Regions from separate parts of the Faecalibacterium butyricigenerans genome, predicted to be linked through region 1. Evidence: riboswitches for the same ligand, from Rfam matches in the RefSeq annotation. Region 1 holds a riboswitch; the other holds the start of a gene.
The links. A riboswitch is a leader RNA that binds a small molecule or an ion and turns the genes downstream of it on or off. The one in region 1 is predicted to bind FMN.

Region 1 (5,455 bases):
GCTGGTGCAGGCATCCGCCTTCAGGCGGATGTAGCCCTCGGATTCGAGGAAATCAAACACATTGTTGTTGTCCCGCTTCACCAGTTCCCGGTTGCGCTTGGCACGGTCACTCTCGGTGAACTGGAAGCCATTCTTCACCAGCCGCTGCAAGCCCTCAAATGCCCACAGCAGGATGCCCTCGACCTCTGCCGCCATCTTCTCGGCAATGTCCGGGTCATCCACACGAGACAGGGGCTTATCCTTGGTGGTCAAGATGAGCTGACGACGATAGAAACCGTCCGAGCGGTCATACAATGCCTGCAAATCGCCATTGCTGAACGCCAGCAGGCGGGCGTACATCCAACCCTGATAGCTCTGCTTGCCCTTGCGCTCCAAGTCCATCTGCCCCTGTGCGGTCACGATGGACTTGACATAGTTGGTCTGGCGCAGGGCTTCCATCCGCATATCGTCGTCCACGCAGAGCAGGGTGTGCTCCAGGTCAGCACGGGCGAAGCGGTTCTCCGAGATCTTGCCGATGCTGCCATCCTTCATGTTGCAGCCGAACAGCCGGGACAGCACCACACCGATCTGCGACTTGCCCTCGCCGCCGTTGCCCTTGATGACCATCATGCGCTGGCCCTTATTGCTGGGAATCAGGCAGTAGCCGATGAACTCCTGCACGGTGGGGATGTCCTCCGGGTAGAGCAGGTCGGACAGAAACCGCAGCCAGTGGACGGGCTGGGCGGCTTTCGGGTCATACTTGACAGGCAGGCGGTTGCGCACGATCTCCGGCTTGCCCTCCTGAAAGGTACCGTCCAGATACAGGGTGCCGTTTGCCAGTGCGATGCGGTCGGTGACAGGCGGAAAGTCCTCCACCTGTGCCGCCAGTTTCAGCACGTCCACCACATTGGTGACCTTCTTGGCAAGGTTCGCCCCGACGTATTCACGCATCATCTCGAAGATCTCACACCGCAGGGGCATGGGGTCCACCATTCTGCCGTCCGGGGTGAAAAATGCGCCATTCGAGTAAAGCAGTTGGTGGATGCTCAGAAAATCGTCACAGAACAGGGATTCGTTGAAAAAACCTTTCTTGAACCATGCAGGGGTAAAATTACTCATAGGCATTCCGTCCTTTCTTGGCGTTACGGAAAAACGATGTGATCAAAATGATCACATCGTTTTACTCCGCAACTGGGAAATCAACGTCCTGCCGTTCTCCCTTCATGGATTTCCTGCCCCCTCTCGGCGGCGTTTTCCGGCTCTCCCACTGGGGGGGCATCGCCGGGTATCCCATGCAGACGGTCATGCGGTTTTCAAGGTGCAACGGGCAAAACGGCAACAAAAAAGCCGTCACAGAACAGACCAGCCCTGCCTTCGCTTTTTCTGGAAGGTCATGCTAGTCGGTTATGTAACGGCTGAAAGCCAAAATGTTCAGCCCCGCAGGGCCAGAACGAATATGTAAAAATATGTTATATTCAATTGTTGGGATAGATTACCACAAAAATCGAGCCGTGTCAACAAAAACTTTTGAGAACGCGTCACTTTCGGCAGCTTGCAAGAAAAGGCGAGGAAAACTTTGGCAAAAAGAGAGAGGGCTGGACGACGCCTACCCTCTTGACAAGGCAATAATAGTCAAAAAGTTTCGTACCCATCTTCATCCCGGTTTCGTCCCGGTTTGCAGAATGCCCTTGCAATCCGAAAGGAGCCGTGCTATAATGCCGCTGTAATTGAATCAGAAATCTTCAGGGCAGGGTGCGATTCCCTACCGGTGGTACAGCCCACGAGCCGTAAGGCATGATTCGGTGAAACTCCGAAGCCGACAGTACAGTCTGGATGAAAGAAGATACCAAGCGCAGAACCCGTACGGTCCTGCGCTTGTGGAGGCTGCTCTGGGATGCGTTTGCATTCTGGAGCTTTCTTTTTTGCACAAGGATCCCTTGTGTTTTTTCGGCTTGCCCTGAACGTTTTTGTTCAGGGCTTTTTCTTTTGGAGGCAACACGATGAACGACAAAGAGTATATGCGTCTGGCTTTGCAGCTTGCAAAAAAGGGTTGCGGATGGACATCTCCCAACCCGATGGTGGGTGCCGTGGTCGCAAAAGAGGGCAGGATCATCGGACAGGGCTGGCACCAGAGATACGGTCAGGCTCATGCGGAGCGCAATGCGCTGGCATCCTGCACCGAAGATCCGCAGGGAGCGACCCTGTATGTGACATTGGAGCCGTGCTGCCATTACGGAAAGCAGCCGCCCTGCGTGGATGCGATTCTGGACGCGGGCATTCACCGGGTGGTCGTGGGTTCTGCTGACCCGAATCCGCTGGTGGCTGGAAAAGGAATTGCAATCCTGCGCGCACACGGCATAGATGTGACCGAAAATGTTCTGCAAGAGGAATGCGATGCGCTGAACAAGGTGTTCTTCCACTATATCACCACAAAACGCCCTTTCGTTTCCATGAAATACGCCATGACGATGGATGGAAAAATCGCCACATACACAGGCGCTTCCAAATGGATCACCGGGGAAATTGCCCGGAATCATGTTCAACGGCAGCGACACCGATTCCGCGGCATTATGGTGGGAGTCGGAACCATCCTAGCAGATGACCCGCTGCTGACCTGCCGGATAGAGGGTGGCCGTGATCCCGTCCGGATCATCTGTGATACACATTTGCGGACACCACTGCAATCACAGGTGGTCATGACCGCCAAACAGGTTCCGACCATTCTTGCGACCTGCTGCGGCGACCCGGAGAAGCAGGCGGCATATCAACAGGCCGGGTGCCGGGTCCTTTGTCTGGAAGCGCATTGCGGTCATGTGAATCTTCTGCAACTGATGGAACAGCTGGGGCAGGAGCAGATCGACAGCATTCTGCTGGAAGGCGGCGGAACCTTGAACTGGTCTGCACTGGAAAGCGGCATCGTGCAGCAGGTACAGGCTTACATTGCCCCGAAGCTGTTCGGAGGAAGGGATGCCAAAGTACCCATTGAGGGTGCAGGTGTCCCGCTTCCGGATGCTGCATTCCGCCTGAAGAACAGCCGATTGGAACAGCTTGGCAAAGATTTCCTGATCGAAAGTGAGGTGGAGTACCCGTGTTTACCGGAATCGTGGAAGAAGTCGGAACAATAAAATCCATCAATCGGGGACAGCATTCCGCCGTACTGACTGTTCGTGCAAAAACGGTTCTGGAAGAAACCAGGATCGGCGACAGCATCTCCGTCAACGGCATCTGCCTGACCGTCAGGCAGCTCTTCCCGGATAGCTTTGCTGCGGATGTCATGCACGAGACCTTGAACCGCTCTGCACTTGCACAGCTCACCGTTGGAAGTGCTGTCAATCTGGAACGTGCCATGCCGGCCAACGGACGTTTTGGCGGACACATCGTAGCAGGCCATGTGGATGGTGTCGGACGCATTGCTAATATCCGAAAAGACGATACGGCTATCTGGTACACCATTCATGCAGATCCTGCGATTCTTCGCTATGTCGTTGAAAAAGGCTCTATCACAATAGACGGTATCAGCCTGACCGTGGCTGCGGTGGAACCTACGGGCTTTTCCGTGTCCACGATACCGCACACCGTCCGTCAGACGAACCTGAACCAACGGCACAAAGGGGATTTTGTCAATTTGGAAACCGATGTTGTTGGAAAATATATCGAGAGGCTGCTTCCATCAGAAACACCGAAGCAAAACACGCTCACAAAAGAAATGCTGCTGCGCTGCGGCTTTTAAGGAGAGTTTACGATGAACTTCAATACCATTCCCGAAGCTTTGCAAGACCTGAAGCAAGGAAAAATCATTCTGGTAACGGATGACCCCGACCGTGAAAACGAGGGGGACTTCATCTGTGCTGCCGAATTTGCCACCACCGAAAACATCAACTTTATGGCGACCCACGGCAAAGGTCTGATCTGTATGCCGATGTCCGAGGCTTTCGTCCAGAAGCTGCAATTTCCGCAGATGGTGCAGTATAACACCGACAACCATGAAACGGCATTTACGGTGTCCATCGACCACGTTTCTACTTCTACGGGCATTTCTGCCGCAGAGCGTTCCATTACGGCGATGGCTTGTGTGGACGATCACGCAAAAGCAGAAGATTTCCGCAGACCGGGCCATATGTTCCCCCTTCTGGCAAAAAAGAACGGTGTGTTGGAGCGCAACGGTCACACGGAAGCAACCGTTGACCTGTGCCGTCTGGCAGGGCTGAAAGAATGCGGCCTGTGCTGCGAGATCATGCGGGAGGATGGCACGATGATGCGCACCGCTGAACTGGCAAAGCTGGCAGAGCGTTTCCAGATCAAATTCATCACCATCCGTGATTTACAGGAGTACCGCAAGTGTCACGATAAACTGGTCGATCAGGTGACGGCAGTGAACCTGCCCACCAAGTATGGCACCTTCAGAGCTTATGGTTTTGTGAGCCGCCTGAACGGAGAGCATCACATTGCACTGGTAAAAGGTGACATTGGCGATGGAAAGGATATTCTGTGCCGCGTCCACTCGGAATGCCTGACAGGAGATACATTTGGCTCTTTGCGTTGTGACTGCGGCCAACAGCTGGCCGCTGCCATGACGCAGATCGAAAAAGAAGACCGGGGTATCCTGCTCTATATGCGGCAGGAAGGCCGGGGCATCGGTCTGATCAACAAGCTGCGTGCCTATGAACTTCAGGAGCAGGGCATGGATACGCTGGAAGCCAATCTCGCTCTTGGGTTCCATGGAGATGAACGGGAGTATTATCTCGGCGCACAGATCCTCCGGGAACTTGGCGTAAAAAGCCTGCGCCTGCTTACCAATAACCCGGACAAAGTATATCAGCTCTCCGAGTTTGGGCTGGAGATCTCCGAGCGCGTACCCATTCAGATGACGGCGACCCCGTATGACCTGTTTTACCTGAAAACGAAGCAGGCACGGATGGGGCATCTTCTGGAATATTAACAACGAAAGAGGTATTTAAAAATGAAAACATTTGAAGGCAAGCTGGTTTCTCAGAACATCAAGGTCGGTATCGTAGCTGCCCGCTTCAACGAATTTATCACGTCCAAACTTCTGAGCGGAGCAATGGATGGTCTGCTCCGGCACGATGTGCAGGACGCTGATGTTCATGTTGCATGGGTTCCGGGTGCTTTTGAGATCCCACTGGTTGCCTCTAAAATGGCAAAAAGCGGGAAGTATGATGCTGTGATCTGCCTTGGTGCCGTGATTCGCGGTTCTACCAGCCATTACGACTATGTGTGCAATGAGGTTTCCAAAGGCATTGCCACGGTCTCGCTGGAAAGCGGGGTTCCCGTCCTCTTTGGTGTACTGACCACCGAAAACATCGAACAGGCCATCGAGCGGGCAGGCACCAAAGCAGGTAATAAAGGCTATGACTGTGCAGTCAGTGCCATCGAGATGGTAAACCTGCTCCGGGAAATGGATACCGCCGCAGAGTAAAATACACGCAGGAGTTTGCCATGATCGTTATAAAGACCC
Region 2 (5,455 bases), on a different contig from region 1:
TGGCCGCTCTTGAGGGCGAGGATCGCGAGGAAGAAGCCCATCGCACGGCTGCCGGCGTCGCCCATCAGGAGGCTCGAGGGCTTGGCGTTGGACCACAGGTAGGCCAGCAGCGCACCGATGAAGACGATGGCTGCGGTGGAGTAGTCGCCCAGCTCCTCCCCGTAGGCCAGCAGGAAGGTGCCGATGCTCACCACCGCAAGGCTGGCAGACAGGCCATCCACGCCGTCGGTGCAGTTGACCACGTTGATGCTGGCCCAGATGAGGATGACGATGAGCAGCAGGTAGAGCGGGTACGGGATGGCGAAGGTCATGCTCAGGAAGTGCACCGCCGTGCTGTTGAAGTTCAGGTAGGTGACACCCGCCACCACTGCGATGACAAAGTCGATAAGTCCCTTCTTGTACTCGTTCCACGCCGTCTCGGAGGCGTCATCGAAATAGCCCGAGAGCATGGAGGCGATGAGCAGGACAGTATAAATAAGGTATTCCACCTTAAAAGGCACCACCGCCAGCGTCACCAGCGCGATGCAGAGCACAAAGATGAGTCCCGAACCCCGGGCCTTGCCCTTGGAAAGCTCGCCGTTGACCGCGAAAGCACGGCCATGGTCGTGGGGGAGCTTGTCGTGGAAGACCGAGTCCATCAGGGCGGTCAGGGCAAACGCCAGCAGGAACGCCAGCGCGTCCACGGTCTGCTGGCCGGTGGCTGAAATAAGCTGCAGCATATTTTAAACCTCTTTCAATGATATTCTTCTTACTCCGAGAGTGTATCACGCCGGGGCCAAAAAATCAATCACCCGGTCATAAAAGCTGTAACCCGCTTTTGCCGATGCCAGGACCTTCGCCCTTTAAAACTGTACTTCCGGTACAGACGCCCCCATTCGTCACCTGCGGTGACTGCATCCCCCGGCCGGGGGATGTTATAATGCGGAATCAATTTCATCACGGAAGCTGCTGGTTTGACAAATTTCAGCCTCTTACTTATAATAGGAGAGCAAATTCAACCATAACGAAACAGGAGACGACATGACACTTTCTTTGGAGCAGATCTCCGCCCGGATGCGGCAGGGCGAAGACATCCCGCTGTCCGATACTGCCCGCATCGCCCTGACCCTGAGCATCCCGTCCATCTTGGAACAGCTGGTGGTCACGGCCATGGAGTACATCGACGCCGCCATGGTGGGCCACATCGGCGCAGAGGCCACCGCCGCCATCGGCATCGTCAGCTCGAGCACATGGCTGCTCCATGGCATCCTCGTGGGGCTGTACACAGCATTTTCCATCCAGATCGCCCAGTACCTCGGGGCCGACCGCCAGCAGGACGCCCGGGGCGTGCTGCGGCAGGCCATGCTTTTCAACCTGATGCTGGGGCTCGGCGCTGCGGTCTTCGGCGTCGGCATCAGCCGCTTTCTGCCCGGGTGGCTGGGGGCAGACGTCTCCCTTCAGGCCAACGCCAGCGCCTACTTTGCCATCTGGTCAGCGGCTCTCCCCTTCACCATGGCGATGGGGATGTATACTGCCATGCTCCGGGCCACCGGCGACGCCCTGACCCCCGGCCTCATCAGCGTGCTGGTCTGCGCGCTGGATGTGGTCTTCAACTTCTTCCTCATCAACCCCACCCGGCAGCTGGTGCTGTTCGGCCAGAGCGTTACCGTCTGGGGCGCAGGCCTCGCCGTGCCGGGCGCAGCGCTGGGCACGGCCCTCTCCACCGTCGTGGGCGGTCTGCTGGCGCTGGGCGTCCTGCTGCTGCGGGACGGCCCGCTCTGCATCCGTAAGCCCGGCAGCTGGCGCATCACCTCCGCCTGTCTGCGCAACCTCTGGCGGGTGGGCGCACCGCTGGCCGCAGAGCGCGCAGCCCTCTCCTCGGCGCAGGTGCTCCTTGTCCGGATCGTCTCGGGCCTCGGCACGGTAGCCATCGCCGCCAACAGCCTCGGCGTCAGCGCCGAGGGCCTCTGCTATATGGCGGGCTACGGCATTCAGGACGCCTCCATCGCCCTCATCGGGCAGGCTGTCGGTGCCCACCGCCGGGACATGGCCAAGCGGTTCGCATGGCTCTGCACGGCGATGGGCATAGCCATCATGGCCCTGTCGGGCGTAGGTCTCTGGCTCTTCGCCCCGGCCCTCATGGGCATCTTCACGGCGGACGCCGCCGTCATCGCGCTGGGTGCGCGGGTGCTGCGCATCGAGGCCTTTGCCGAGCCGATGTTCGGTGCCAGCATCGTCGCCAGCGGCGCGATGCAGGGCGCAGGCGACAGCACTGCCTGCTTTTTGCTGAATCTCCTCAGTATGTGGGGCATCCGGCTCACCCTCGCCTTCCTGCTGGCCCCTCGGCTGGGCCTCGTGGGCGTCTGGGCCGCCATGTGCCTCGAGCTTTGCATCCGGGGCGTGCTCTTCCTCCTCCGGCTTGCAAGGGGGAAGTGGCTCGACAAGGGCGCTTTGCAATAAAAAAACAACCTCTCCGTCATCGCTTTGCGATGCCGCCTCTCCTCGGTAGGAGAAGCGGCAAAGCCGAAGGCTTTGACTGAGAGGTTTTTCTTTCTTACTTAATTACTTGATTACTTGCGGCCATGCAGGATGGGCGACAGCGGCTTATAGATGACCATGCAGAGCACGGCATCCAGCAGGCCCTTGACCAGCGTGAAGGGCAGGTTGAAGATGACGAGGCACTTAATGAGGCTGTCCGCCGAGGGCAGGATGGCCTGATACATCCCGAGGATGGCTTCCAGCGGCATATGGTAGAACTCCACATAGGCCGGGTAGGTGATGAAGTAGTTGGAGGGTACACTGAAGACGGCCATTGCGGCGGCACCCGCCAGCGCACCGAGGATGGCGGTCTTGCGGCTCTTGTGACGCTTGTAGATGAAGCCCGCCACAGCGGAGAAGACAGCGCCCAGCATAAAGTTGCACAGCTCGCCCACGCAGGCGGTGGAGGTGCCCTTGATGACGATGTGGAGCAGGTTCTTCATGAAGCTGATGACCACGCCGTACACCGGGCCGAGGGCGAAGGCACCCAGCAGGGCGGGCAGGTCGGAGAAGTCCATCTTGACGAAGGACGGGATGAGCATCGGGATGGGGAACTCGATGAACATCAGGATGAAGGCCACGGCGCTGAGCATAGCGGCGACGGTCAGGTTGTGGGTCGTATCTTTTCTCATAATTTTCCTCCCGGGGCAGCTGCCCCACTCAATAAAGACTGGAAAGCCCTTTTCGCACGCGCCGGAACCGGGAAGACAAATGAAAACGCGCCCTGCCATAGCCTAACACTATAACAGGGCGCGCACAAACAAACCGATTTGTCTGCCGTTTCTTGCATCCGGACTATACCGTTGGCCCCGGAGTCTCACCGGGTCAGCACTCTTTGGGAGTGGTCGCGGGCTATACCGCCAGTGGGGAATCACACCCCGCCCTGAAACGAACTTTCTGGGCAGAGTATAACGCGCTCTCCCTTTCTTGTCAAGCCCCTTTGTTCAACTTTTTAACAACCCGCCCCGGATTTGCGCCGGAGGCCGGAGTATGCTATACTGATTCCATCATTATTCGTCCGGAAGGAATTTGTTTTTATGATCTTTACCATCCATGATTTAGGCTTTTCGTTCGCCGGGCTGCTGCTGGAAGGCTGGTTCGCCTTTGCAGCCCGGTGCGTCTGTGCGCTGGCTCTGCTGTTCGTCGGCTGGGTCTGCTGCCGCTGGCTCCGGAAAAAGCTCTTCCCCCGCCTGTTGCAGCGCAGCTGGCACTTCGCCTTTACCCATCCCCTGCTGGAGAGCTTCGCCAGCCCCGCCGCCCGCATCGCGTGGTATACCGGCATCTATCTGGCCCTGCGCAGCCTGCCGTGGGCCATTCCCGGCTTCCCGGCCCTCCTGCTGAAGGTCTACCGGATGCTGCTGGTCTTCCTCATCGGCACCGGCTTCTACCACGCCTCCGGCATCGCAGCCCTCCTGCTGGCCTCGTCCAGCGAGGAAGTCCGCACCAACCGCACCCTCCTCACCCTGCTGGATAAGGCCTACAAGATCGTTGTCGTCCTGCTCTGCGGCGCGACCATCGCGCAGGAGAGCGGCCTGCCTGTGGGCAGCATCGTGGCCAGTGCGGGTCTTGTCGGCCTGACCATCTCGCTGGCCGCGCAGGACATGGCCAAGAACTTCTTCAGCGGCGTGGTCATCCTGCTGGACAAGCCCTTCTCCATCGGCGACTGGATCTCCGTCGGCGAGGTGGAGGGAGAAGTGGTGGACATCAACTTCCGTTCCACCAAGGTACGGGCCTTGGACAACTCGGTCTACATCCTCACCAACAGCACCGTCAGCAGCGCCACCATCAACAACGCCACCCTCCGCAACAAGCGGCTCTACCGCTTTACGCTGGGCGTCACCTACGACACCACCCGCCCCCAGCTGGAAAAGCTGATGGCTGACCTGACCGCCATGCTGAAAGCCAGCCCCGACGCCTACGAGGACACCGCCTTTGTCCGGATGACCGGCTTCGGCGATTCCAGCATCAACCTGATGGTCTCCGCCTATCTTCGCACCGCCGACTACGGCGTCTTCCTGCGGATGCAGAACGACCTGAACCTGAACATCATGGACGTGATGAAGGCCGACGGTGTGGAATTTGCCTTTCCCTCCACGACGGTCTATCTCGAAAAAGAGGGCTGAACCTAAAAAATCCGATGCAGATGCATCGGATTTTTTGTTACAGCGCGATGTCCAGTGCCATCATAAGGGCAAAGCCCAGCACCACGCTGACGACGCCCGCCGGTTCGTCCTGCCCCACGGCCTCGGGGATCATCTCCTGCGCCGTCACGCAGACCATGCACCCGGCGGCGGCGCTCATCAGCCACGGCAGGGCGGCGCTGACCCAGCCCGCGAGGGCCAGCGCCAGCAGCGCCCCCAGCGGCTCCACGAGGCCCGACGCAGCCCCGGCGCAGAAAGCTTTCCGCCTCCCCTGCCCGGCCTGTGCCAGCGGCAGGCTCACCGCCGCGCCCTCCGGGATGTTCTGCAGGCCGATGCCCAGCGCAAGGGCCAGCGCCCCGCTGACGGCCTCCGGCTCACCCCGCAGCGCCAGCGCCGCCGCAAGGCCCACCACCATCCCCTCCGGCAGGTTGTGGAGGGTCACAGCCAGCACGACCCGGCCCATCCGGCCATGCTCCCTCCCGCCGCCGTGCATCAGCCGCCCGGCGGCTTCTTCCAGTCGCAGCAAGCCCACAGCGCCCAGCACAAGCCCCGCTGCCGGGGCCAGCCAGACCGGCAGCGGCCCGGCCTCTGCCCGCTCGATGGCGGGCAGGAGCAGGCTCCACACGCTGGCGGCCAGCATGATGCCCGCCGCCATGCCGCAGAGCATCCGCCGGGTGCGCGGCTCGTCGGCCCGCCGCACCAGAAAGACCCCCGCCGCACCCAGCGCGGTGCAGAGCGCAGGCAGCAGCAGGATGACAGCCGTAAACAGATAGACGTTCACATTGCATTCCCCCTTC

Region 2: linked by a shared signal. The riboswitch ahead of LKD23_RS03655 (ECF transporter S component) and the one ahead of ribD (bifunctional diaminohydroxyphosphoribosylaminopyrimidine deaminase/5-amino-6-(5-phosphoribosylamino)uracil reductase RibD) in region 1 are both predicted to bind FMN.

The regions. Positions count from the first base shown of each region.
Region 1 covers NZ_JAJEQL010000011.1:26,019-31,473, reverse strand. The annotation lists gene LKD23_RS06085 (DNA primase family protein) at 1-1,098, opposite strand, end outside; FMN riboswitch at 1,714-1,828, shown strand; gene ribD (bifunctional diaminohydroxyphosphoribosylaminopyrimidine deaminase/5-amino-6-(5-phosphoribosylamino)uracil reductase RibD) at 1,980-3,104, shown strand; gene LKD23_RS06075 (riboflavin synthase) at 3,068-3,709, shown strand; gene LKD23_RS06070 (bifunctional 3,4-dihydroxy-2-butanone-4-phosphate synthase/GTP cyclohydrolase II) at 3,722-4,918, shown strand; gene ribH (6,7-dimethyl-8-ribityllumazine synthase) at 4,940-5,416, shown strand; gene LKD23_RS06060 (winged helix-turn-helix domain-containing protein) at 5,437-5,455, shown strand, end outside.
Region 2 covers NZ_JAJEQL010000005.1:110,053-115,507, reverse strand. The annotation lists gene LKD23_RS03665 (MraY family glycosyltransferase) at 1-719, opposite strand, end outside; gene LKD23_RS03660 (MATE family efflux transporter) at 1,021-2,439, shown strand; gene LKD23_RS03655 (ECF transporter S component) at 2,550-3,149, opposite strand; FMN riboswitch at 3,292-3,412, opposite strand; gene LKD23_RS03650 (mechanosensitive ion channel family protein) at 3,555-4,640, shown strand; gene LKD23_RS03645 (ZIP family metal transporter) at 4,678-5,313, opposite strand.